One region of the Lysinibacillus sp. FSL K6-1151 genome, then DNA from elsewhere that is predicted to be linked to it. Evidence: a T-box and tRNA genes for the amino acid it is inferred to sense, from the RefSeq annotation. Region 1 holds a T-box; the other regions hold tRNA genes.
What was found. The T-box of region 1 lies ahead of trpS (tryptophan--tRNA ligase). A T-box ahead of a tRNA ligase gene usually reads a tRNA of that ligase, here a tRNA-Trp.

Region 1 (7,640 bases):
CCATGAGATGGGGAAAATAAGAAGGAAAAATGCTTGAGGGGAGTAAGACAATGAGTAAACGACGAGTAGTAATTACAGGAATTGGCGCAGTTACACCACTAGGAAATAGCATCGAAGAAACATGGGCTAACATCAAGGCTGGTAAATCTGGCATTGGTGAGCTGACACGATTGAATAAAGAACTTTTTGCAGCAAAAATCGCAGCAGAAGTGAAGGATTTCGATATTGAAAAATATATTGATCGTAAAGAAGCACGTAAAATGGATCGTTTTACGCACTACGCGTTAGCCGCTTCCATTATGGCAATGGAAGATGCACAATTAACAATTGATGAAGAGTTAGCTCCACGTGCAGGTGTATGGATTGGCTCTGGTATCGGCGGTATGGAAACTTATGAACAACAATTTTTAACATTCCAAGAGCGTGGCGCAAGACGTGTCAGCCCATTCTTCATTCCAATGATGATTCCTGATATGGCTTCAGGGCAAGTATCTATTCACGTTGGTGCAAAAGGTATTAACTCATGTTCTGTAACGGCGTGTGCTTCGGGAACAAACTCCATTGGCGATGCCTTTAAAGTAATTGAACGTGGGGATGCAGATGTGATGATTTCAGGTGGTGCTGAATCACCAATCGTTACAATGGCTGTGGCAGGCTTCTGTGCAAATACAGCTTTATCATTAAATCCAGACCCACAAGCCGCATGCCGTCCATTTGATAAAAACCGCGATGGTTTTATTATCGGAGAAGGCGCTGGTATCGTTATTCTAGAAGAGTATGAACATGCAAAAGCTCGTGGCGCTAAAATCTATGCTGAAGTTTTAGGTTATGGTGCAACAGGTGATGCGCATCACATTACGGCTCCAGCTCCAGAGGGTGAGGGGGCAGCACGTGCAATGACGCAAGCATTGACAGATGGTGGAGTTGATCCATCACAAGTTGATTATATTAATGCACATGGTACTAGCACACCTTACAATGATTTATTTGAAACACAAGCTGTTAAAACTGCTTTTGGTGATCATGCGTATAAACTTGCTATGAGCTCCACAAAGTCTATGACGGGTCACTTATTAGGAGCAGCTGGTGGTGTGGAAGCGATTTTCACAGCATTAGCCTTAAAAGAAGGCATTTTACCTCCAACAATTAATTTAGTAGATCCAGATCCAGAATGTGATTTAGATTATGTTCCAAACGAAGCGAGAGAAGCAAACATTCAATATGCGATGAGTAATTCTCTTGGTTTTGGTGGTCACAATGCCAGTCTTCTATTCAAAAAATATGAAGCATAATATATAAACTTAAAAAACGTCAGCCAAATTTAAACGGCTGACGTCTTTTTTTATAGTTTTGTGAATAAATGATAAGTAAGAAGAAATAGAAAGGATGCCTCTACTGTGTTTCGTCTCTTTTTATTTTTAGTAAGCTATGGCTTAATGATCCTCTCTGTAGGGAATCTCATATTGTATTTAAATTATCGAACATTAGGTTATTCCTGGAAGGTTGTTTTCAAATTTATTTTTCAAACAACAGAATTTTATATGGCGGTAGGAGCCTGCATTATCATTTGTGCTGTTGTGCTTGATTTAGGCTTTGATCGCTCCACAGACAAGCCATAAATTAGCGACGTGTGCGGCCGAGACCCATTGCATCTTCCATGCGTTTTAATGTAGCACTGGCAATCGCATTCGCCTTTTCAGCACCTTCATCTAAGATGACATCTAATTCAGAGGATTCTACTAAATGATAGAATTTTTCTTGAATTGGTGTTAGATGTTCGATAACAGCTGTTGCAACACCTTGCTTGAATCCACCATAACCAATTCCCTCATATTTTTTGACTAAATCTTCAATGGCTATACCAGAAATAGCCGATTCGATTGTCAATAAATTCGAGACACCTGGTTTATTTTCTACATCAAATGCAACAATACCATCAGAATCCGTAACCGCTGATTTAATTTTTTTCTCAATGTCCTTTGCCGTATCTAGCAAACGGATTGTCGCTTTCGTATTAGGATCAGATTTACTCATTTTCTTTGTTGGCTCTTGTAAGGATTTAATACGAGCGCCTGCTTTTGGTAATTGAATTTCTGGAATTGTTAAAACGTCACCAAAGCGTTTATTAAAACGTTCTGCAAGGTCACGAGTTAGCTCGATATGCTGCTTCTGATCATCGCCGACAGGGACAATGTTTGTGTTGTAAAGTAGAATGTCTGCAGCCATTAACGGTGGATATGTTAAAAGAGCAGCAGAAACGCTTTCTTTACCATGTGATTTATCTTTAAATTGTGTCATACGTTCTAGCTCCCCGATAGACGCAACACATTGTAACATCCATCCTGCCTGAGCATGCGCTGGCACCTCTGATTGAATGAATAACGTAGATTTTTTAGGGTTGATGCCAGTAGCAATATAGGTAGCTGCCAGCTTACGAATGCTTTCACGTAATTCTTTAGGATCTTGGGCAACCGTGATCGCATGCTGATCAACGATACAATAAATAGCATTTCCTTCGTCTTGTAGTGCAGGGAATTGCTTGAATGCTCCTAAATAGTTCCCTAAAGTAACGATTCCTGTAGGCTGTACGCCTGAAAAAATAGTTGTCATTAAAAGTTCCTCCTCGAATTCAAATTCCGTGACGGTTGTCAGTGGCGTTTTGCTCACTTTTCCACCTCACGATAAAGACAAAAAAACATCATGCGTCCTCATTAGATTTTTTCTAATGAAGGGACGAATGATGTTTTGAATCCGCGGTACCACCCAGCTTGCCTAAAAGGCCACTCAGCTTCGTAACGTGAAGGGACGAGCTCTGCTAATAGCTTCTAATAGCGTTCACAAAGCTAACTCGGAAGTCCATTCTATATGCCTCCACGATCTGTTTGCAGCAACCACAGACTCTCTAAACGTGAAATGAACATATGTACTACTCTTCGTCAGCGTTTTTCTCAATTTAAATTATTCAAATTGATTTGATTGCAAAGAATTATATTATAAAGATTCCATTGTGTAAAGTCAGACTTTTGACGGTGGTTTTTTTCGAGAAAAAATTATATGCTTTTTTTGTTGTGTAATTTTGTTATAAATATAAAATTTTTTATTAAAATTGTGTTTAGGTGTACACGTCAAATTGACAATTTTCTCGTTTAATCTTTTTAAATGAGAACAACTAAGATACATGCTTGGATGTTTAAAATGCACTGAAAGTGGGAATGTTAGTAGTAGCACATAAGATAGAAGGAAATACGCTTTATTAAAAGCTGTATAAAGAGACAGAATAATTTGTGACGGGTTCAGTCTTTTTTTATTGGAACTATATTCAAATACAGCTGAGTGCTGTATAATGGTACTGTGTATTTTACTTTACATTAATTCTAATTTAACACTTTGGTTCTGGTTTATAGATAATGATTACAAAATGAAAGGATGTGTCAGAATGATCGTAACCCTATTTACATCACCAAGTTGTACCTCTTGTCGTAAAGCGAAAGCTTGGTTAGAGGAGCACGAAATTCCATATACAGAACGTAATATATTTTCTGAGCCACTAAGTATTAGTGAAATTAAAAAAATTTTACGTATGACAGAAGACGGGACAGATGAAATCATTTCTACTCGTTCAAAAATATTTCAAAAATTAAATGTGGATGTTGAAAGTTTACCACTACAACGTTTATATGAATTAATTCAGGAGTATCCTGGTTTATTACGCCGACCAATTATTTTGGACGAAAAACGTCTACAAGTCGGCTATAATGAAGATGAAATTCGTCGCTTCCTACCTCGAAAAGTTCGAGCATATCAGCTTCAAGAAGCGCAACGAATGGTGAATTAAACCTACTCATTTTGAATAATATATATTGTAGATGTTACAAATGTGGAATGCATGTTGTGACATCTATTTTTTTATGTTTTACTTATGTAAAACCTTCTATATGAAGTATAATAATTGATAGGGAAAAGTCATATATTTCCGTAAAAGTATGTTAAACTTGATTTAAGTTAAATAGTTTACTACAATTTCAATAATTCAAATATCTTCTGTGAAACGGTGTATATCCTTTTCATTTTATGACAGAACAGCATACAATAGAGTTAGAGACAACTGTGAACAAAAAAAATCATGTTTGCGGTTCCTCGATGGTTTTACTGAGTGTGGTCAAAGGTTGAAAAACAAATGCAGTATGAAGGTTAAAAACAAAGAATAAAAGCATACTAATGAAACAAAACTGTTTTTCAGCATATGACAGTGAAGGGAGATGAGGTCTAGTGGACATCGAACGTGTAAATGAAAATACACTCAAGCTCTTTATTACGTATAATGATATAGAGGATCGCGGCTATAGTCGTGAAGAAATTTGGTACAATCGAGCAAAGGGTGAGCAACTTTTTTGGGATATGATTGATGAAGTAAACACGGAGGATTACTTTGATGTAGAGGGTCCGATTTGGATTCACATCAATGCATCTGAAGTAGGCTTAGAAATCATTGTCACACGTGCACATATTTTAAAAGACGGTGAAACATTAGATGGTCATTCGAGTTTTGATGAACACAAAGAAATGTTTGCACCATTCGATGAAGTTGGAGAGGATCTTCTTAGCCAGCTAACTCAACTTGGTGACATGGATGAGTCAGAGTTATTTATGGATACAGACATTTATGTTTATAAATTTAAAGATATTGATGAGTTAATCCCTGTCGCAAAACGAATGACAGACGAATTAGTGGATTCCTCATTATTCAAATATGAAGATTGGTACTATTTAGTTGTTGATTTCGGGAACGCAGATGAGGATTTAAATCGTCATGATCGAAATGCGGTCATCAAGGAATTTTTAACACCATCCAATTTAACCATTCACCGTCTAGAGGAGTACGGTGAAAAGATTATGGAATTTAATTGCTTTGAAACAGTTCGAAAATACTTTGCATAAGCATTAAAATACCTCATTTTTTAGACTGTAGTAAAACTCGTAAATTTATTGAGTTTTGCTACAGTCCTTTTTTTGCATTCATATTTAAGCTATCATCGGTTAATTGACCAGCGTTGTACAGGCCTCTCTGCTCATGCTGTGAAATCTGCTGAATGAAGATATATGAGACGGCATTTTTTAAATTTCAAGAAATAATTGCTTAATTTTTGTGAGGGCAAACCAACTCCATTATAGTTGACTAAAAAGGAGTTGATTAAATGCTGGTAGCTTATAACAACAAACAGCAGCTATTTCTCCCATATCAATATACGAGGAAAGCTTTACAACGATATAGGCGACAAATGAAATTTTTTTGTCCTCAATGTCTAGAACCAGTTCAATTGAAAGTAGGTCAACATAATATTCCCCATTTTTCACACTTCGCCAAAAAGCATTGTCCACAATTGTTCGCTGAAGGTGAATCTAAACTTCATCTCCAAGGTAAAATGCAATTATTTGAATGGCTCACAAAGCATGGATATCAAGTGGAGCTAGAGCCATTTTTAAAGCAGCTTGCTCAACGCCCGGATTTGCTCATTACAATAAATGATCGTCACTATGCAATTGAATTTCAATGTAGCACAATCTCCCATGAAAAATGGCAACAACGTACAGCTGGCTACGAAAAAAACGATATACAAGTAATTTGGCTTTTTCAAACGCCTCAAAGTAAAGATGCAATCAACGGCATCAGCAAAATTACCATTTCCCCATTGTTGCAAAAAGCGTTTATGACAACTACATCAGGTGTACCTTATTTAATGACGTATAACGCTAGGACGGCCCATTTTACTTATTGGACGAATCTTCTTCATGTACATGGGCATACTTTCATAGGTAAAGTTCAGACAATACCAGTCAATCAACAACACTTTCCTTTTTATATACCGAAGCAAATTACTCAAGAAGAATTTCAACAGTATTGGCAACTTTATAAACAAGCATGTAGGCAATTTGTATCTGCGCGTCTTTTATATAGTAAAAAGGGGGCGCAAGATTTATTTTTACGAAATTGCTATGAATTAAACTTTGCGTTAACTGCTATGCCTTCCTACATTGGAATTCCAGTGAAGGGTGGAGCAGCCATCTCCTTGTTTACTAGTGAATGGCAAACGATGCTGTTGCATTTTAGTAAACAATTAGGTCGACAGCCCTTTATGTTAACGAAGCAGGAGATTCACCATTTTTTAAGTAAGCATCAACTAGAAGTGACAACGCAGGCGGTAAGTGCTGTCCTGTATTATGGACAGCTCTTGAAGCATATGACTCAAGAAGAGCAGTCGCTAGATATTTGTGAGCATGTATATGTACATTTATTTGCAATTGCCACAATATATTGAGAAAATATGAGAGTAAAAGGAAAAAAGCACATATAAAGGGGGCTGGCATACATGGCTAGTAACAGTAATCAGATTTTGGTTAGAAATGAAGTACCCGCAGAATTAACATGGCGCTTAGAGGATATCTTTGCAACAGATAAAGCTTGGGAAGAGGAATTGAAGGAAGTTGCAGAGCTTGCTAAACAAGCACCGAGCTATGCAGGTACTTTAAATAATGGGGCAGAGGCATTATTAACAGCTTTACAATATCATGATCATCTATATGAGCGTGCGATGAAGCTCTACACATATGCCCATATGCGCTATGATCAAGATACAACAAATAGCTTTTATCAAGATATGAACAGTCGCATTCAAACATTGGCAACTAGTATCTCAGCTGGTCTTTCATATTTAACACCAGAGATTTTAGCATTAAGTGAAGAAACAATTGAAGACTACTTAGCAGAAAATCAAGACCTACAATTATATAAGCAATCTTTAAAAGAAATTACAATGGCACGTCCACATGTATTACCAGCTGAGCAGGAGGCATTGCTAGCGCAAATGTCTGAGGTAACGGGTACAGCTTCTAATACATTCAGTATGTTAAACAATGCGGACATGGTTTTCCCTTATGTGAAAAATGAAGAGGGAGAGGAAGTACAACTTACACATGGTAACTATATTAAGTTTTTAGAGAGCAAAGATCGCTCAGTGCGTGAAGGTGCATTTAAAGCTATGTACGAAGCATATGGCAAGTTTAAAAATACGTTCTCGGCAACGCTAACGGGTAATGTGAAGAAGCATAATGTGAGTGCTCGTATTCGTCATTATGATTCTGCACGCCATGCAGCCATGTCTAATAATTTCATTCCGGAAAATGTGTATGATCAATTAGTTGAAACAATTCATAAGTATTTACCAGCTATGCAGCGTTATATTTCGTTACGTAAGCAATTATTAGGTGTAGACGAATTGCATATGTGGGATTTATTTGCACCACTTGTTAAAGAAGTGGAAATGAAAGTCACTTATGATGAAGCGAAAGATATTTTAGTGAAAGCACTAGCTCCATTAGGCGAAGAATATCAAAGCATCGTCCAAAGTGGATTGGATAACCGTTGGGTTGATGTATTAGAGAATAAAGGGAAACGTAGTGGAGCCTACTCATCAGGCGCGTATGGTACGAATCCGTATATTTTAATGAATTGGCAAGACAATGTGAATAATCTATTTACATTAGCGCATGAATTTGGCCATAGTGTTCACAGCTATTATTCACGTAACAATCAGCCTTTCGTTTATGGAGATTATTCTATTTTTGTCGCAGAGGTTGCTTCA
Region 2 (7,640 bases), 490 kb from region 1:
CGAGTTTTTTATTTTATATAAAGATCTATTATTTTTTATCGAAAAGTATGATAAAATTCTTTTTTAGATAGCGGTATAACATGGCACTCACTTGTGAAAATTGAATTTTAGGTTGTCATTATTTTTACGAGTATATATAGGAAGTTTTTCATTACCAAGAAAAAAGTTAAATTTTTTTCATGAAAAGTGTTGACCTTTTAAAAATAAGAGTGTAGTATTATACAAGTCGCCACGGTGACACGCTAAAACAAAGCAAAACATGAACCTTGAAAACTGAACAAGCAAAACGTAATCAATAAAGTTTTCAGTAACTAACTTCGGTTAGTGAACAAAACAAAATTTTGGACATCAAAATGATGCCAGCAAAACAATTTGAGCTATTCAAATTTCTTTTATGGAGAGTTTGATCCTGGCTCAGGACGAACGCTGGCGGCGTGCCTAATACATGCAAGTCGAGCGAACAGAGAAGGAGCTTGCTCCTTCGACGTTAGCGGCGGACGGGTGAGTAACACGTGGGCAACCTACCTTATAGTTTGGGATAACTCCGGGAAACCGGGGCTAATACCGAATAATCTGTTTCACCTCATGGTGAAACACTGAAAGACGGTTTCGGCTGTCGCTATAGGATGGGCCCGCGGCGCATTAGCTAGTTGGTGAGGTAACGGCTCACCAAGGCGACGATGCGTAGCCGACCTGAGAGGGTGATCGGCCACACTGGGACTGAGACACGGCCCAGACTCCTACGGGAGGCAGCAGTAGGGAATCTTCCACAATGGGCGAAAGCCTGATGGAGCAACGCCGCGTGAGTGAAGAAGGATTTCGGTTCGTAAAACTCTGTTGTAAGGGAAGAACAAGTACAGTAGTAACTGGCTGTACCTTGACGGTACCTTATTAGAAAGCCACGGCTAACTACGTGCCAGCAGCCGCGGTAATACGTAGGTGGCAAGCGTTGTCCGGAATTATTGGGCGTAAAGCGCGCGCAGGTGGTTTCTTAAGTCTGATGTGAAAGCCCACGGCTCAACCGTGGAGGGTCATTGGAAACTGGGAGACTTGAGTGCAGAAGAGGATAGTGGAATTCCAAGTGTAGCGGTGAAATGCGTAGAGATTTGGAGGAACACCAGTGGCGAAGGCGACTATCTGGTCTGTAACTGACACTGAGGCGCGAAAGCGTGGGGAGCAAACAGGATTAGATACCCTGGTAGTCCACGCCGTAAACGATGAGTGCTAAGTGTTAGGGGGTTTCCGCCCCTTAGTGCTGCAGCTAACGCATTAAGCACTCCGCCTGGGGAGTACGGTCGCAAGACTGAAACTCAAAGGAATTGACGGGGGCCCGCACAAGCGGTGGAGCATGTGGTTTAATTCGAAGCAACGCGAAGAACCTTACCAGGTCTTGACATCCCGTTGACCACTGTAGAGATATAGTTTCCCCTTCGGGGGCAACGGTGACAGGTGGTGCATGGTTGTCGTCAGCTCGTGTCGTGAGATGTTGGGTTAAGTCCCGCAACGAGCGCAACCCTTGATCTTAGTTGCCATCATTTAGTTGGGCACTCTAAGGTGACTGCCGGTGACAAACCGGAGGAAGGTGGGGATGACGTCAAATCATCATGCCCCTTATGACCTGGGCTACACACGTGCTACAATGGACGATACAAACGGTTGCCAACTCGCGAGAGGGAGCTAATCCGATAAAGTCGTTCTCAGTTCGGATTGTAGGCTGCAACTCGCCTACATGAAGCCGGAATCGCTAGTAATCGCGGATCAGCATGCCGCGGTGAATACGTTCCCGGGCCTTGTACACACCGCCCGTCACACCACGAGAGTTTGTAACACCCGAAGTCGGTGAGGTAACCTTTTGGAGCCAGCCGCCGAAGGTGGGATAGATGATTGGGGTGAAGTCGTAACAAGGTAGCCGTATCGGAAGGTGCGGCTGGATCACCTCCTTTCTAAGGATTATTTCGGAATACAAACCTAGGGTTTGTAAGATTACGTTTTGCGTTCAGTTTTGAAGGTTCATTCTTCTTGAATGAAAAGCTTCAAAACTTGTTCTTTGAAAACTGGATAAAACGACATTGAAATTGTAACAAACACATTTATTTTTTAAGTTTTTTTATAGGCTTAATAACATTAAGAGGGTTTCAAGACACGAGCAGTTCTAGGAAGCAATCGAGTGAATGAAGGAGCGTACTTGAGTACGTGACTGATTGAACGAGTGAAGCTGACAACGAAATGTGATGTGTATTGAAAGCCGTTAGGTTAAGTTATTAAGGGCGCACGGCGAATGCCTTGGCACTAGGAGCCGAAGAAGGACGGCACTAACACCGATATGCTTCGGGGAGCTGTAAGTGAGCTTTGATCCGGAGATTTCCGAATGGGGGAACCCACTACGTTTAATCGCGTAGTATCTTGACGTGAATACATAGCGTCTTGAAGGCAGACCCAGGGAACTGAAACATCTAAGTACCTGGAGGAAGAGAAAGAAAAATCGATTCCCTGAGTAGCGGCGAGCGAAACGGGAAGAGCCCAAACCAAGAGGCTTGCCTCTTGGGGTTGTAGGACACTCAATACGGAGTTACAAAAGAGCGAGTTAGATGAAGCGACTTGGAAAGGTCCGCCAGAGCAGGTAAAAGCCCTGTAGTCGAAAGTTCGTTCTCTCCTGAGTGGATCCTGAGTACGGCGGAACACGTGAAATTCCGTCGGAATCCGGGAGGACCATCTCCCAAGGCTAAATACTACCTAGTGACCGATAGTGAACCAGTACCGTGAGGGAAAGGTGAAAAGCACCCCGGAAGGGGAGTGAAAGAGATCCTGAAACCGTGTGCCTACAAGTAGTTAGAGCCCGTTAATGGGTGATAGCGTGCCTTTTGTAGAATGAACCGGCGAGTTACGATTACGTGCGAGGTTAAGCTTTAGAAGGCGGAGCCGCAGCGAAAGCGAGTCTGAATAGGGCGAAATAGTACGTGGTCGTAGACCCGAAACCAGGTGATCTACCCATGTCCAGGGTGAAGGTAAGGTAACACTTACTGGAGGCCCGAACCCACGCACGTTGAAAAGTGCGGGGATGAGGTGTGGGTAGCGGAGAAATTCCAATCGAACTTGGAGATAGCTGGTTCTCTCCGAAATAGCTTTAGGGCTAGCCTCGTGATGAGAATACTGGAGGTAGAGCACTGTTTGGACTAGGGGGCCATCCCGGTTTACCGAATTCAGACAAACTCCGAATGCCAGATATTTATACACGGGAGTCAGACTGCGAGTGATAAGATCCGTAGTCAAAAGGGAAACAGCCCAGACCACCAGCTAAGGTCCCAAAGTAATCGTTAAGTGGAAAAGGATGTGGCGTTGCACAGACAACCAGGATGTTGGCTTAGAAGCAGCCATCATTTAAAGAGTGCGTAATAGCTCACTGGTCGAGTGACGCTGCGCCGAAAATGTATCGGGGCTAAACGATTCACCGAAGCTGTGGATTGACATCTACGATGTCAGTGGTAGGAGAGCGTTCTAAGTGCGTTGAAGTCAGACCGGAAGGACTGGTGGAGCGCTTAGAAGTGAGAATGCCGGTATGAGTAGCGAAAGACGGGTGAGAATCCCGTCCACCGTATGACTAAGGTTTCCTGAGGAAGGCTCGTCCGCTCAGGGTTAGTCGGGACCTAAGCCGAGGCCGATAGGCGTAGGCGATGGACAACAGGTTGATATTCCTGTACCACCTCCTCACCGTTTGAGAAATGGGGGGACGCAGTAGGATAGGGTAAGCGCGCTGTTGGTTATGCGCGTCCAAGCAGTAAGGCGTGTGTGTAGGCAAATCCGCACACTGTAACGTTGAGCTGTGATGGCGAGTCCGTATGGACGAAGTTCCTGATTTCACACTGCCAAGAAAAGCCTCTATCGAGGTGAGAGGTGCCCGTACCGCAAACCGACACAGGTAGTCGAGGAGAGAATCCTAAGGTGTGCGAGAGAACTCTCGTTAAGGAACTCGGCAAAATGACCCCGTAACTTCGGGAGAAGGGGTGCTCTTGAGCGTGCAAGCGCATGAGAGCCGCAGTGAATAGGCCCAGGCGACTGTTTAGCAAAAACACAGGTCTCTGCAAAACCGTAAGGTGACGTATAGGGGCTGACGCCTGCCCGGTGCTGGAAGGTTAAGAGGAGTGGTTAGCGCAAGCGAAGCTGCGAATTGAAGCCCCAGTAAACGGCGGCCGTAACTATAACGGTCCTAAGGTAGCGAAATTCCTTGTCGGGTAAGTTCCGACCCGCACGAAAGGCGTAACGATCTGGGCACTGTCTCAACGAGAGACTCGGTGAAATTATAGTACCTGTGAAGATGCAGGTTACCCGCGACAGGACGGAAAGACCCCGTGGAGCTTTACTGTAGCCTGATATTGAATTTTGGTACAACTTGTACAGGATAGGTAGGAGCCAGAGATCTCGGAGCGCCAGCTTCGAAGGAGGCGTCGGTGGGATACTACCCTGGTTGTATTGAAATTCTAACCCATGCCCCTTAGCGGGGCAGGAGACAGTGTCAGGCGGACAGTTTGACTGGGGCGGTCGCCTCCTAAAAGGTAACGGAGGCGCCCAAAGGTTCCCTCAGAATGGTTGGAAATCATTCGTAGAGTGTAAAGGCACAAGGGAGCTTGACTGCGAGACCTACAAGTCGAGCAGGGTCGAAAGACGGGCTTAGTGATCCGGTGGTTCCGCATGGAAGGGCCATCGCTCAACGGATAAAAGCTACCCCGGGGATAACAGGCTTATCTCCCCCAAGAGTCCACATCGACGGGGAGGTTTGGCACCTCGATGTCGGCTCATCGCATCCTGGGGCTGTAGTCGGTCCCAAGGGTTGGGCTGTTCGCCCATTAAAGCGGTACGCGAGCTGGGTTCAGAACGTCGTGAGACAGTTCGGTCCCTATCCGTCGTGGGCGTAGGAAATTTGAGAGGAGCTGTCCTTAGTACGAGAGGACCGGGATGGACACACCGCTGGTGTACCAGTTGTCTTGCCAAAGGCATCGCTGGGTAGCTATGTGTGGACGGGATAAGTGCTGAAAGCATCTAAGCATGAAGCCCCCCTCAAGATGAGATTTCCCATTACGCAAGTAAGTAAGATCCCTCAAAGACGATGAGGTAGATAGGTTCGAGGTGGAAGTGTGGTGACACATGGAGCTGACGAATACTAATCGATCGAGGACTTAACCAAAACGTTTGAAACATTCAATGAACCGTTTATCCAGTTTTGAAAGAACAACTCTTTCAACTGAATAAGTGAAGTGATGATGGCAAAGAGGCCACACCCGTTCCCATACCGAACACGGAAGTTAAGCTCTTTAGCGCCGATGGTAGTTGGGGGCTTCCCCCTGTGAGAGTAGGACATCGCTTCGCTTATTTTTCGTGGAGGATTAGCTCAGCTGGGAGAGCATCTGCCTTACAAGCAGAGGGTCGGCGGTTCGAGCCCGTCATCCTCCACCATTATTTTTAAAACAGTATAGTATTATCGCGGGGTGGAGCAGTGGTAGCTCGTCGGGCTCATAACCCGAAGGTCGTTGGTTCAAATCCAGCCCCCGCAACCAAATGGTCCCGTGGTGTAGCGGTTAACATGCCTGCCTGTCACGCAGGAGATCGCCGGTTCGATCCCGGTCGGGACCGCCATTTTTTTTTGCCGGTGTAGCTCAGTTGGTAGAGCAACTGACTTGTAATCAGTAGGTCGTGGGTTCGACTCCTATCGCCGGCACCATTCCCTTGGAGGGGTAGCGAAGTGGCTAAACGCGGCGGACTGTAAATCCGCTCCTTAGGGTTCGGCGGTTCGAATCCGTCCCCCTCCACCATTTTAGGGGCATAGTTCAACGGTAGAATAGAGGTCTCCAAAACCTTTGGTGTGGGTTCGATTCCTACTGCCCCTGCCAGGTATTGAGGTACTCGTTCATATACAGCTGTTATAATTTATATAGTGGCGATTGTGGCGAAGTGGTTAACGCATCGGATTGTGGTTCCGACATTCGTGGGTTCGATTCCCATCAGTCGCCCCATTTTCAAATTGGGGTATAGCCAAGCGGTAAGGCAACGGATTTTGATTCCGTCATGCCTAGGTTCGAATCCTAGTACCCCAGCCATTTTTCTTTTTTACGAGCCATTAGCTCAGTTGGTAGAGCATCTGACTTTTAATCAGAGGGTCGAAGGTTCGAGTCCTTCATGGCTCATCGTTTTTTAATGAATATTGCGCCCGTAGCTCAATTGGATAGAGCGTCTGACTACGGATCAGAAGGTTATGGGTTCGACTCCTGTCGGGCGCGCCAATAAATTTATGTTTTCGGAATGTAGCTCAGCTTGGTAGAGCACTTGGTTTGGGACCAAGGGGTCGTAGGTTCGAATCCTGTCATTCCGACCATTTTTTATGATAAATGGGGCCTTAGCTCAGCTGGGAGAGCGCCTGCCTTGCACGCAGGAGGTCAGCGGTTCGATCCCGCTAGGCTCCACCAGTTCAATATTTTTGGAGGTATACCCAAGTCTGGCTGAAGGGATCGGTCTTGAAAACCGACAGGCGGGTAACACCGCGCGGGGGTTCGAATCCCTCTACCTCCTCCATTTTGGGTCAGTAGCTCAGTTGGTAGAGCATTAGATTGAAGCTCTAAGTGTCGGCGGTTCGATTCCGTCCTGACCCACCATTATTTGCGGGTGTAGTTTAATGGTAAAACCTCAGCCTTCCAAGCTGATGTCGTGAGTTCGATTCTCATCACCCGCTCCAAAATGGGCCTATAGCTCAGCTGGTTAGAGCGCACGCCTGATAAGCGTGAGGTCGATGGTTCGAGTCCATTTAGGCCCATCATTATTCCGAAGTAGCTCAGTTGGTAGTAGCACCTGACTGTTAATCAGGTTGTCGCAGGTTCGAGTCCTGCCTTCGGAGCCACGGCCCGTTGGTCAAGTGGTTAAGACACCGCCCTTTCACGGCGGTAACACGGGTTCGAATCCCGTACGGGTCATCAAGCATGTAGCACAAATATTGTGTTACATGCTTTTTCTTTTATCAATAAATGATACATTAGTAAAGAGTGAAAGCTACGAATCCGCTATCAATGGTTCAGTAGCTTTTTTACATGACTAATATTTTGTTTCTCCTTTCTATAAGATGTCGCCCACCTCTTTTCCTTCTTCATTCACAATATCTTCTAATCATGATTCGATTCATTATAAATTTGAACAAACTATTTCATATATGCAATATGTATGTTTTTTTATAGCTATTTTCGTGGTGCTTGTCGTTTTGTTCCTCTAATATGAGGATAAGTGGAGGAATCGAAATGAATATACAGGAGATCCAGCAATTTTTAAGTTTATATCAGACAGAACAAGATGAATCAGAACGTTGGTTAGCGAATAGATTACAACAGATTAAGAATGCAGGTGAGTACGACCCAACAACAGAGGAGCTAGCTTTTGGTGCACGGGTGGCGTGGCGTAATAGTAACAAATGTATTGGTCGTCTGTTTTGGCAATCATTGCATGTAGTAGATGCACGTGCCGTTTTAGATGAACAGGATATTTTTCAAAAACTACTGGAGCATATCGATTATGCAACAAATAGTGGAAAAATCCGTCCAACAATAACAGTATTTGCTTCGAACAGAGTGCGTATATGGAATCATCAGCTAATTCGTTATGCAGGC
Region 3 (7,640 bases), 1.5 Mb from region 1:
TAATCATTGCATCTGGATGAAATTTATCGACTGCATTAAAAATGCCCGCATTTTGTACCGCAGCAATTTCTTTATAATACTTATGTGCAGTCGTTACATCCTGAAAATTAGGATTTTTTATATTGATTGTATTTAATCCTAGAGCACGAGTTAACATCACAGCAACCTGTGCTTTCGTAACTTTTTCGTTCGGCTTGAACAGAGTATTTGAATAACCCCTCACAATATCCTGCTCTACTAAATAATCAATTTCTGTTAATAATGTCTCATCAGTTAAATCTTTAAAGCTTGCTGCCCGTACTTCCTTAGGTAATAGACAAACAGTTATCAGGATTAAACATATAATTTTCAATAGGTTCTTCACATTATCCCTCCTCCTTCGATTCTTTACCCATCTAAGTCAATTTTTACTCTTCATATGAAAATACCACAACCATAAAAGATATGATTGTGGTATTTCCAATTAGTACATAGCATTTGGTAACACAAGCCCATCGCTCATTTTAATAATACGATCAGCATAGGCGAGCATTTCTTCATCATGTGTCACCATTAATGTTGTAATCTTTAATGTTTTCGTTAATTCTCTTAGCAACAGCATAATTTCTTTAGAACGCTGGGAGTCTAAACTAGCTGTTGGTTCATCAGCAAACAATACTTTTGGTTGATGAATGATGGCACGTGCGATTGCTACACGCTGCTTTTCTCCACCTGATAAGGAGGAAGGATAAGCCGTTTTACGATGAGCCATTCCAACTAATTGTAGTAGATGATTCACTTCATGCTGCTGTTCGTGCTTCTTTAACCGAGACTCAGCAACATCTAGCATTAACAGCAGCTGCTCCTCCACTGTCAGAAATGGTACGAGATGCGCAAACTGAAAGACAAAGCCAAATTTACTTGCACGTAATTTCCGTACCTGCTCAGTGCTCATCGTTGTAAGATTTTGTTCTTCGAAAAACACTTGCCCATCTGTTGCTGGCTGTAGTCCCGCAGCTATCGTTAACAGTGTACTTTTCCCTGAACCAGACGCACCTACCAATGCAGTAATCTCCCCCTCTTTTAACGAAAGATTGATACCTTTTAAAATTTCCTCCTCCACTTCACCATTTTTAAACGTTTTTCGTACTCCATCAATTGTAAACAATGTCATGATTATGCCTCCCCTTGTTGTATGGCTTGTAACGGTTCAATTTTTTTAATTTGTAGACCCGACAATGTAGCTCCGATAAAGCCAATGATAAGAAACACTATGGATAACTGTGTTATGGTGCCAATTGCTAAGGTGAAGGGCATTCCCTTAGGTGCAACAACATTAAATAACTGGCTAAGGCTAATGGATATGACAAGTGAGATCATTGTAATAATAGCCATCTGTGTCCAGATCATTTTAAACAACTTACTTGTTTTTAAACCAATTGCTTTTAAGATGCCATACAAACCAATTTTTTGCACATTCATCATATAGAAGAAAATGGCGAATAACATGCCACTAATGACAACTAAGAACCATATAATCATATTTAAAGATAGCTGTTCCGCACTATAGCTGGGAATTGTATTGAGAAATTCTTTATTGTTGTATGCTTGTAGCCCTTTAAACTCTTTTGGCTCGCTATTTGGTACATAAATTAACTGTTTGTCATTTACACGATACATCTCGTGATAGGCCTCTTCACTAATGTAAGCGACAGGTGCGTGGCTATATTTCTTTTGCTCCACAAAGCCTTTAACGATGAACTCACCATTGTATTGATTATTCTTTAATGTATCTCCGACTTTGATTCCTTTATCCTGTAACGAGCTATCTAACAGTACCTCCCCTTGATGCACATTTTGAAACAATCTGGACTCGGTAGATGTAACAAAGGCAACACTCTGCTGTTTATCGTCTTGATCATTTAAAAAGCCCATTTGAATCGAAAAAGCTACTGCTTCTTTCTCTTTCCCCATGACTTCCTGTTGAAGGTCGCTATCAATTCTCGAAAGATTAAACGCCCCCTCTGCATCTTCAGCCATGTAAATTTGCCCATTCGGTAAATCTTTAATTAAAGCTGCATTATCCTGCGATAGACCATTTGCCAAACCCGAAATAATAAACGTTAAAAAACTAACTAGGAAGATAATGGAGCCTAAGATTAAAAACCGTACTTTATTCTTCTTTATCTCTTTCCACGCAAGATTCATTACTAACCCCTCCATTTCTTTGATTACTCATAGCTTAAAATGTTTACATGAACAGAGCATGAACTAATCATTAAAAATGAACGGGAAAATAAAAAACCGATCTATAAAGGAAGTTTTTATCCTATAGAACGGTTTAAAATATTTTTAATTTAAAAAAATTCATATAATCCATTTTTAAAGTAATTGTATTCATTTTGGTCTATTAACTTAACGCCGTACCCTTCATAGAATATCTGTTCGTCTTGTTCTGTTTCAAATACATGTGGTTTAGGGCGTACCGCCAGAGCAACATCATATCGTGGATCACCTAATGCTCCAGTACTCCAATCGATAACTCCTGAAATTTTTCTATTCTGTACAAGAACATTGTCAATTGTGAAATCACCGTGTATAAATGTTTGCTGAATGATTTTTGGTTTTTTCCTTTTCAATTTATCTAATAATTTTGGAGTGCCATCTACTTTAAAATTTTTCAAATTACACTCAGCTTGTCCCAACATATCGTCTATCCATGGTGTGTTTTTTACTAACTCTTGTGGACATCGGGTTGAATGAATGGCAGAAAGGATCTTTCCAAAATTAAATATTATTTCATGTCTGTTTTCCTCTTTAATCTCATTTTCTAGTGCACTTCTAACGGTGTCGCCTTCTAAATATGCCATTAAAGCCCATGACTGATTTTCTAATGGTTGTTCAATAAAATAATGCAACGTTGGAACTGGTAATGTAGATTTTGATAAATGTTTAAGGACAGTTGCTTCTTTCGTTAACCAGGAACAAAATTGTGTTCCTTTTGTTCTTTTTAAAACGAATATTCCTCTTTTAGAATTAAGAATTCCTACATCCGATGTATGTCCTTGTCTTGGAAAATAAATATGGATAACTCCTCCAACATACTCAACTATGTCTTTAGGTATTTCATTTCGTTGTATGGGATGCAAAATTTTCACCACCAATGCTACTTATTTTAATCAGCCTTTCCTATTCCTTTAGTTTGATAAAGAACAGGATCTATATTACTCCACACATAAATTAATAAGTCTAAGTCTTTATTTCCTATATTAATCTTTTCCGTTTTTTCTAATCTAGCACCCAATCTCTCATAAAAACGCTTCGACTGATTATCCTCTAAAACCTCAACAAATATTTTTTCATAGCCTAATGCTTTCAACTTAGTAAACAATTTATTGACTAGTTTACTGCCTATTCCTTGACCCTGAAATTGATCTAAAATGTAGATGGATGTTAAATCCCCAGACCCTTCAATTTCATTTTCAGCTCTCTTACCACCATCAGTAAATCCAATAATTTCCCCATTATTGTTTTCTGCAACAAAGACATAATGATCAACTTTAGAGATGTTCCTTACCCATAATTCTGTTCTTTGCTCATAAGACAATTTTTCTAAATACTCGGTAGGAAGAATATTTTTATAAGTATTCTTCCAACTATCTACATGAACTTTTGCTATGCCTTTAGCATCCGACAATTTTGCTTCCCTTATAATCATGTTCCACACCTACCTTCGTATTTACTGTTTATTCAATATGTATGTATTTATATCCTCTTTTGGCATAAGAAATTTTAATCATTCACGCGAGGTTTAAAATGCAATATTATTATTGATGACAAATAAAAAAACGCTTCTTACACTAAGTAAGAAACGTTTCTATAGACAGTTTTAACATACTGTCTAGGATACCGGTGGTCGGGGTCGAACCGACACTCCAAAGGAACACGATTTTGAGTCGTGCGCGTCTGCCAATTCCGCCACACCGGCATAATGGAGATAAAAAAAATCGGATACACCGATTAGAGTTAAAATATGGAGGCGGCAACCGGATTTGAACCGGTGATAAAGGTGTTGCAGACCTGTGCCTTACCACTTGGCTATGCCGCCATCGAAGTTGGAGCGGAAGACGAGGTTCGAACTCGCGACCCCCACCTTGGCAAGGTGGTGTTCTACCACTGAACTACTTCCGCAAAAATGGCTGGGGTACCTGGATTCGAACCAGGGCATGACGGAATCAAAATCCGTTGCCTTACCGCTTGGCTATACCCCAAAAGATAATTATATAAATGGGGCGACTGATGGGAATCGAACCCACGAGTGCCGGAACCACAATCCGGTGCGTTAACCACTTCGCCACAATCGCCATTATATTATGATTTGATTTTTATTAATTTTACTTTAAATGGGGCGACTGATGGGAATCGAACCCACGAATGCCGGAACCACAATCCGGTGCGTTAACCACTTCGCCACAATCGCCATAAAATTAATTGGCAGGGGCAGTAGGAATCGAACCCACACCAAAGGTTTTGGAGACCTCTATTCTACCGTTGAACTATGCCCCTATAATAATAAAACTGGTGGAGGGGGACGGATTCGAACCGCCGAACCCTAAGGAGCGGATTTACAGTCCGCCGCGTTTAGCCACTTCGCTACCCCTCCGGGAATACATGGTGCCGGCGATAGGAGTCGAACCCACGACCTACTGATTACAAGTCAGTTGCTCTACCAACTGAGCTACACCGGCAAAAAAAATGATGGGTCAGGACGGAATCGAACCGCCGACACTTAGAGCTTCAATCTAATGCTCTACCAACTGAGCTACTGACCCTTGTTATTAAAAAAAATGGCGGTCCCGACCGGGATCGAACCGGCGATCTCCTGCGTGACAGGCAGGCATGTTAACCGCTACACCACGGGACCATTTGGTTGCGGGGGCCGGATTTGAACCAACGACCTTCGGGTTATGAGCCCGACGAGCTACCACTGCTCCACCCCGCGATAATCATATACTATTGTAAAAATAATGGTGGAGGATGACGGGCTCGAACCGCCGACCCTCTGCTTGTAAGGCAGATGCTCTCCCAGCTGAGCTAATCCTCCATCTGGGTATTTAAATGGTGACCCCTACGGGATTCGAACCCGTGTTACCGCCGTGAAAGGGCGGTGTCTTAACCACTTGACCAAGGGGCCAACTTTTGGAATAAATCAAAGTGCTGGCGGAGAGTAAGGGATTTGAACCCTTGAGACAGTGTTAACCGCCTACACGATTTCCAATCGTGCTCCTTCGGCCACTCGGACAACTCTCCAAGAATGGCTCCGAAGGCAGGACTCGAACCTGCGACAACCTGATTAACAGTCAGGTGCTACTACCAACTGAGCTACTTCGGAATAATTTTAGTATATAGCCTAGCGACGTCCTACTCTCACAGGGGGAAGCCCCCAACTACCATCGGCGCTAAAGAGCTTAACTTCCGTGTTCGGTATGGGAACGGGTGTGACCTCTTTGCCATCATCACTAGACTATTTGAAAGACAATACTTATTATAACATATTTTATCAAAATTACAAGTATATTATAATATTTTTTATTCTTTCAAAACTGGATAAACGTACATTGAATGGTTCAAACATTTTGGTTAAGTCCTCGATCGATTAGTATTCGTCAGCTCCATGTGTCACCACACTTCCACCTCGAACCTATCTACCTCATCGTCTTTGAGGGATCTTACTTACTTGCGTAATGGGAAATCTCATCTTGAGGGGGGCTTCATGCTTAGATGCTTTCAGCACTTATCCCGTCCACACATAGCTACCCAGCGATGCCTTTGGCAAGACAACTGGTACACCAGCGGTGTGTCCATCCCGGTCCTCTCGTACTAAGGACAGCTCCTCTCAAATTTCCTACGCCCACGACGGATAGGGACCGAACTGTCTCACGACGTTCTGAACCCAGCTCGCGTACCGCTTTAATGGGCGAACAGCCCAACCCTTGGGACCGACTACAGCCCCAGGATGCGATGAGCCGACATCGAGGTGCCAAACCTCCCCGTCGATGTGGACTCTTGGGGGAGATAAGCCTGTTATCCCCGGGGTAGCTTTTATCCGTTGAGCGATGGCCCTTCCATGCGGAACCACCGGATCACTAAGCCCGTCTTTCGACCCTGCTCGACTTGTAGGTCTCGCAGTCAAGCTCCCTTGTGCCTTTACACTCTACGAATGATTTCCAACCATTCTGAGGGAACCTTTGGGCGCCTCCGTTACCTTTTAGGAGGCGACCGCCCCAGTCAAACTGTCCGCCTGACACTGTCTCCTGCCCCGCTAAGGGGCATGGGTTAGAATTTCAATACAACCAGGGTAGTATCCCACCGACGCCTCCTTCGAAGCTGGCGCTCCGAGATCTCTGGCTCCTACCTATCCTGTACAAGTTGTACCAAAATTCAATATCAGGCTACAGTAAAGCTCCACGGGGTCTTTCCGTCCTGTCGCGGGTAACCTGCATCTTCACAGGTACTATAATTTCACCGAGTCTCTCGTTGAGACAGTGCCCAGATCGTTACGCCTTTCGTGCGGGTCGGAACTTACCCGACAAGGAATTTCGCTACCTTAGGACCGTTATAGTTACGGCCGCCGTTTACTGGGGCTTCAATTCGCAGCTTCGCTTGCGCTAACCACTCCTCTTAACCTTCCAGCACCGGGCAGGCGTCAGCCCCTATACGTCACCTTACGGTTTTGCAGAGACCTGTGTTTTTGCTAAACAGTCGCCTGGGCCTATTCACTGCGGCTCTCATGCGCTTGCACGCTCAAGAGCACCCCTTCTCCCGAAGTTACGGGGTCATTTTGCCGAGTTCCTTAACGAGAGTTCTCTCGCACACCTTAGGATTCTCTCCTCGACTACCTGTGTCGGTTTGCGGTACGGGCACCTCTCACCTCGATAGAGGCTTTTCTTGGCAGTGTGAAATCAGGAACTTCGTCCATACGGACTCGCCATCACAGCTCAACGTTACAGTGTGCGGATTTGCCTACACACACGCCTTACTGCTTGGACGCGCATAACCAACAGCGCGCTTACCCTATCCTACTGCGTCCCCCCATTTCTCAAACGGTGAGGAGGTGGTACAGGAATATCAACCTGTTGTCCATCGCCTACGCCTATCGGCCTCGGCTTAGGTCCCGACTAACCCTGAGCGGACGAGCCTTCCTCAGGAAACCTTAGTCATACGGTGGACGGGATTCTCACCCGTCTTTCGCTACTCATACCGGCATTCTCACTTCTAAGCGCTCCACCAGTCCTTCCGGTCTGACTTCAACGCACTTAGAACGCTCTCCTACCACTGACATCGTAGATGTCAATCCACAGCTTCGGTGAATCGTTTAGCCCCGATACATTTTCGGCGCAGCGTCACTCGACCAGTGAGCTATTACGCACTCTTTAAATGATGGCTGCTTCTAAGCCAACATCCTGGTTGTCTGTGCAACGCCACATCCTTTTCCACTTAACGATTACTTTGGGACCTTAGCTGGTGGTCTGGGCTGTTTCCCTTTTGACTACGGATCTTATCACTCGCAGTCTGACTCCCGTGTATAAATATCTGGCATTCGGAGTTTGTCTGAATTCGGTAAACCGGGATGGCCCCCTAGTCCAAACAGTGCTCTACCT

Region 2: it has a tRNA-Trp gene. The T-box ahead of trpS (tryptophan--tRNA ligase) is inferred to sense a tRNA for this amino acid. The anticodon was not compared.
Region 3: it has a tRNA-Trp gene. The T-box ahead of trpS (tryptophan--tRNA ligase) is inferred to sense a tRNA for this amino acid. The anticodon was not compared.

The regions. Positions count from the first base shown of each region.
Region 1 covers NZ_CP152040.1:753,041-760,680, forward strand. The annotation lists gene MHI04_RS03455 (beta-ketoacyl-ACP synthase III) at 1-20, shown strand, start outside; gene fabF (beta-ketoacyl-ACP synthase II) at 51-1,292, shown strand; gene MHI04_RS03465 (hypothetical protein) at 1,398-1,619, shown strand; gene trpS (tryptophan--tRNA ligase) at 1,621-2,610, opposite strand; T-box leader at 2,727-2,949, opposite strand; gene spxA (transcriptional regulator SpxA) at 3,440-3,835, shown strand; gene mecA (adaptor protein MecA) at 4,270-4,938, shown strand; gene MHI04_RS03485 (competence protein CoiA family protein) at 5,196-6,317, shown strand; gene pepF (oligoendopeptidase F) at 6,369-7,640, shown strand, end outside.
Region 2 covers NZ_CP152040.1:264,469-272,108, forward strand. The annotation lists rRNA gene MHI04_RS01190 (16S ribosomal RNA) at 392-1,943, shown strand; rRNA gene MHI04_RS01195 (23S ribosomal RNA) at 2,252-5,179, shown strand; rRNA gene rrf (5S ribosomal RNA) at 5,246-5,361, shown strand; tRNA gene MHI04_RS01205 (tRNA-Val) at 5,373-5,448, shown strand; tRNA gene MHI04_RS01210 (tRNA-Met) at 5,475-5,549, shown strand; tRNA gene MHI04_RS01215 (tRNA-Asp) at 5,553-5,628, shown strand; tRNA gene MHI04_RS01220 (tRNA-Thr) at 5,638-5,713, shown strand; tRNA gene MHI04_RS01225 (tRNA-Tyr) at 5,721-5,804, shown strand; tRNA gene MHI04_RS01230 (tRNA-Trp) at 5,809-5,882, shown strand; tRNA gene MHI04_RS01235 (tRNA-His) at 5,930-6,005, shown strand; tRNA gene MHI04_RS01240 (tRNA-Gln) at 6,015-6,089, shown strand; tRNA gene MHI04_RS01245 (tRNA-Lys) at 6,104-6,176, shown strand; tRNA gene MHI04_RS01250 (tRNA-Arg) at 6,196-6,272, shown strand; tRNA gene MHI04_RS01255 (tRNA-Pro) at 6,288-6,364, shown strand; tRNA gene MHI04_RS01260 (tRNA-Ala) at 6,380-6,455, shown strand; tRNA gene MHI04_RS01265 (tRNA-Ser) at 6,469-6,561, shown strand; tRNA gene MHI04_RS01270 (tRNA-Phe) at 6,566-6,641, shown strand; tRNA gene MHI04_RS01275 (tRNA-Gly) at 6,648-6,721, shown strand; tRNA gene MHI04_RS01280 (tRNA-Ile) at 6,726-6,799, shown strand; tRNA gene MHI04_RS01285 (tRNA-Asn) at 6,807-6,883, shown strand; tRNA gene MHI04_RS01290 (tRNA-Glu) at 6,885-6,956, shown strand; gene MHI04_RS01295 (nitric oxide synthase oxygenase) at 7,275-7,640, shown strand, end outside.
Region 3 covers NZ_CP152040.1:3,892,985-3,900,624, forward strand. The annotation lists gene MHI04_RS18785 (S-layer homology domain-containing protein) at 1-364, opposite strand, end outside; gene MHI04_RS18790 (ABC transporter ATP-binding protein) at 464-1,153, opposite strand; gene MHI04_RS18795 (ABC transporter permease) at 1,156-2,187, opposite strand; gene MHI04_RS18800 (phosphotransferase) at 2,337-3,128, opposite strand; gene MHI04_RS18805 (GNAT family N-acetyltransferase) at 3,155-3,697, opposite strand; tRNA gene MHI04_RS18810 (tRNA-Leu) at 3,887-3,967, opposite strand; tRNA gene MHI04_RS18815 (tRNA-Cys) at 4,014-4,087, opposite strand; tRNA gene MHI04_RS18820 (tRNA-Gly) at 4,096-4,170, opposite strand; tRNA gene MHI04_RS18825 (tRNA-Gln) at 4,176-4,250, opposite strand; tRNA gene MHI04_RS18830 (tRNA-His) at 4,268-4,343, opposite strand; tRNA gene MHI04_RS18835 (tRNA-His) at 4,384-4,459, opposite strand; tRNA gene MHI04_RS18840 (tRNA-Trp) at 4,472-4,545, opposite strand; tRNA gene MHI04_RS18845 (tRNA-Tyr) at 4,559-4,642, opposite strand; tRNA gene MHI04_RS18850 (tRNA-Thr) at 4,652-4,727, opposite strand; tRNA gene MHI04_RS18855 (tRNA-Phe) at 4,739-4,811, opposite strand; tRNA gene MHI04_RS18860 (tRNA-Asp) at 4,828-4,903, opposite strand; tRNA gene MHI04_RS18865 (tRNA-Met) at 4,907-4,981, opposite strand; tRNA gene MHI04_RS18870 (tRNA-Val) at 5,008-5,083, opposite strand; tRNA gene MHI04_RS18875 (tRNA-Glu) at 5,099-5,173, opposite strand; tRNA gene MHI04_RS18880 (tRNA-Ser) at 5,198-5,289, opposite strand; tRNA gene MHI04_RS18885 (tRNA-Asn) at 5,295-5,371, opposite strand; rRNA gene rrf (5S ribosomal RNA) at 5,388-5,503, opposite strand; rRNA gene MHI04_RS18895 (23S ribosomal RNA) at 5,616-7,640, opposite strand, start outside.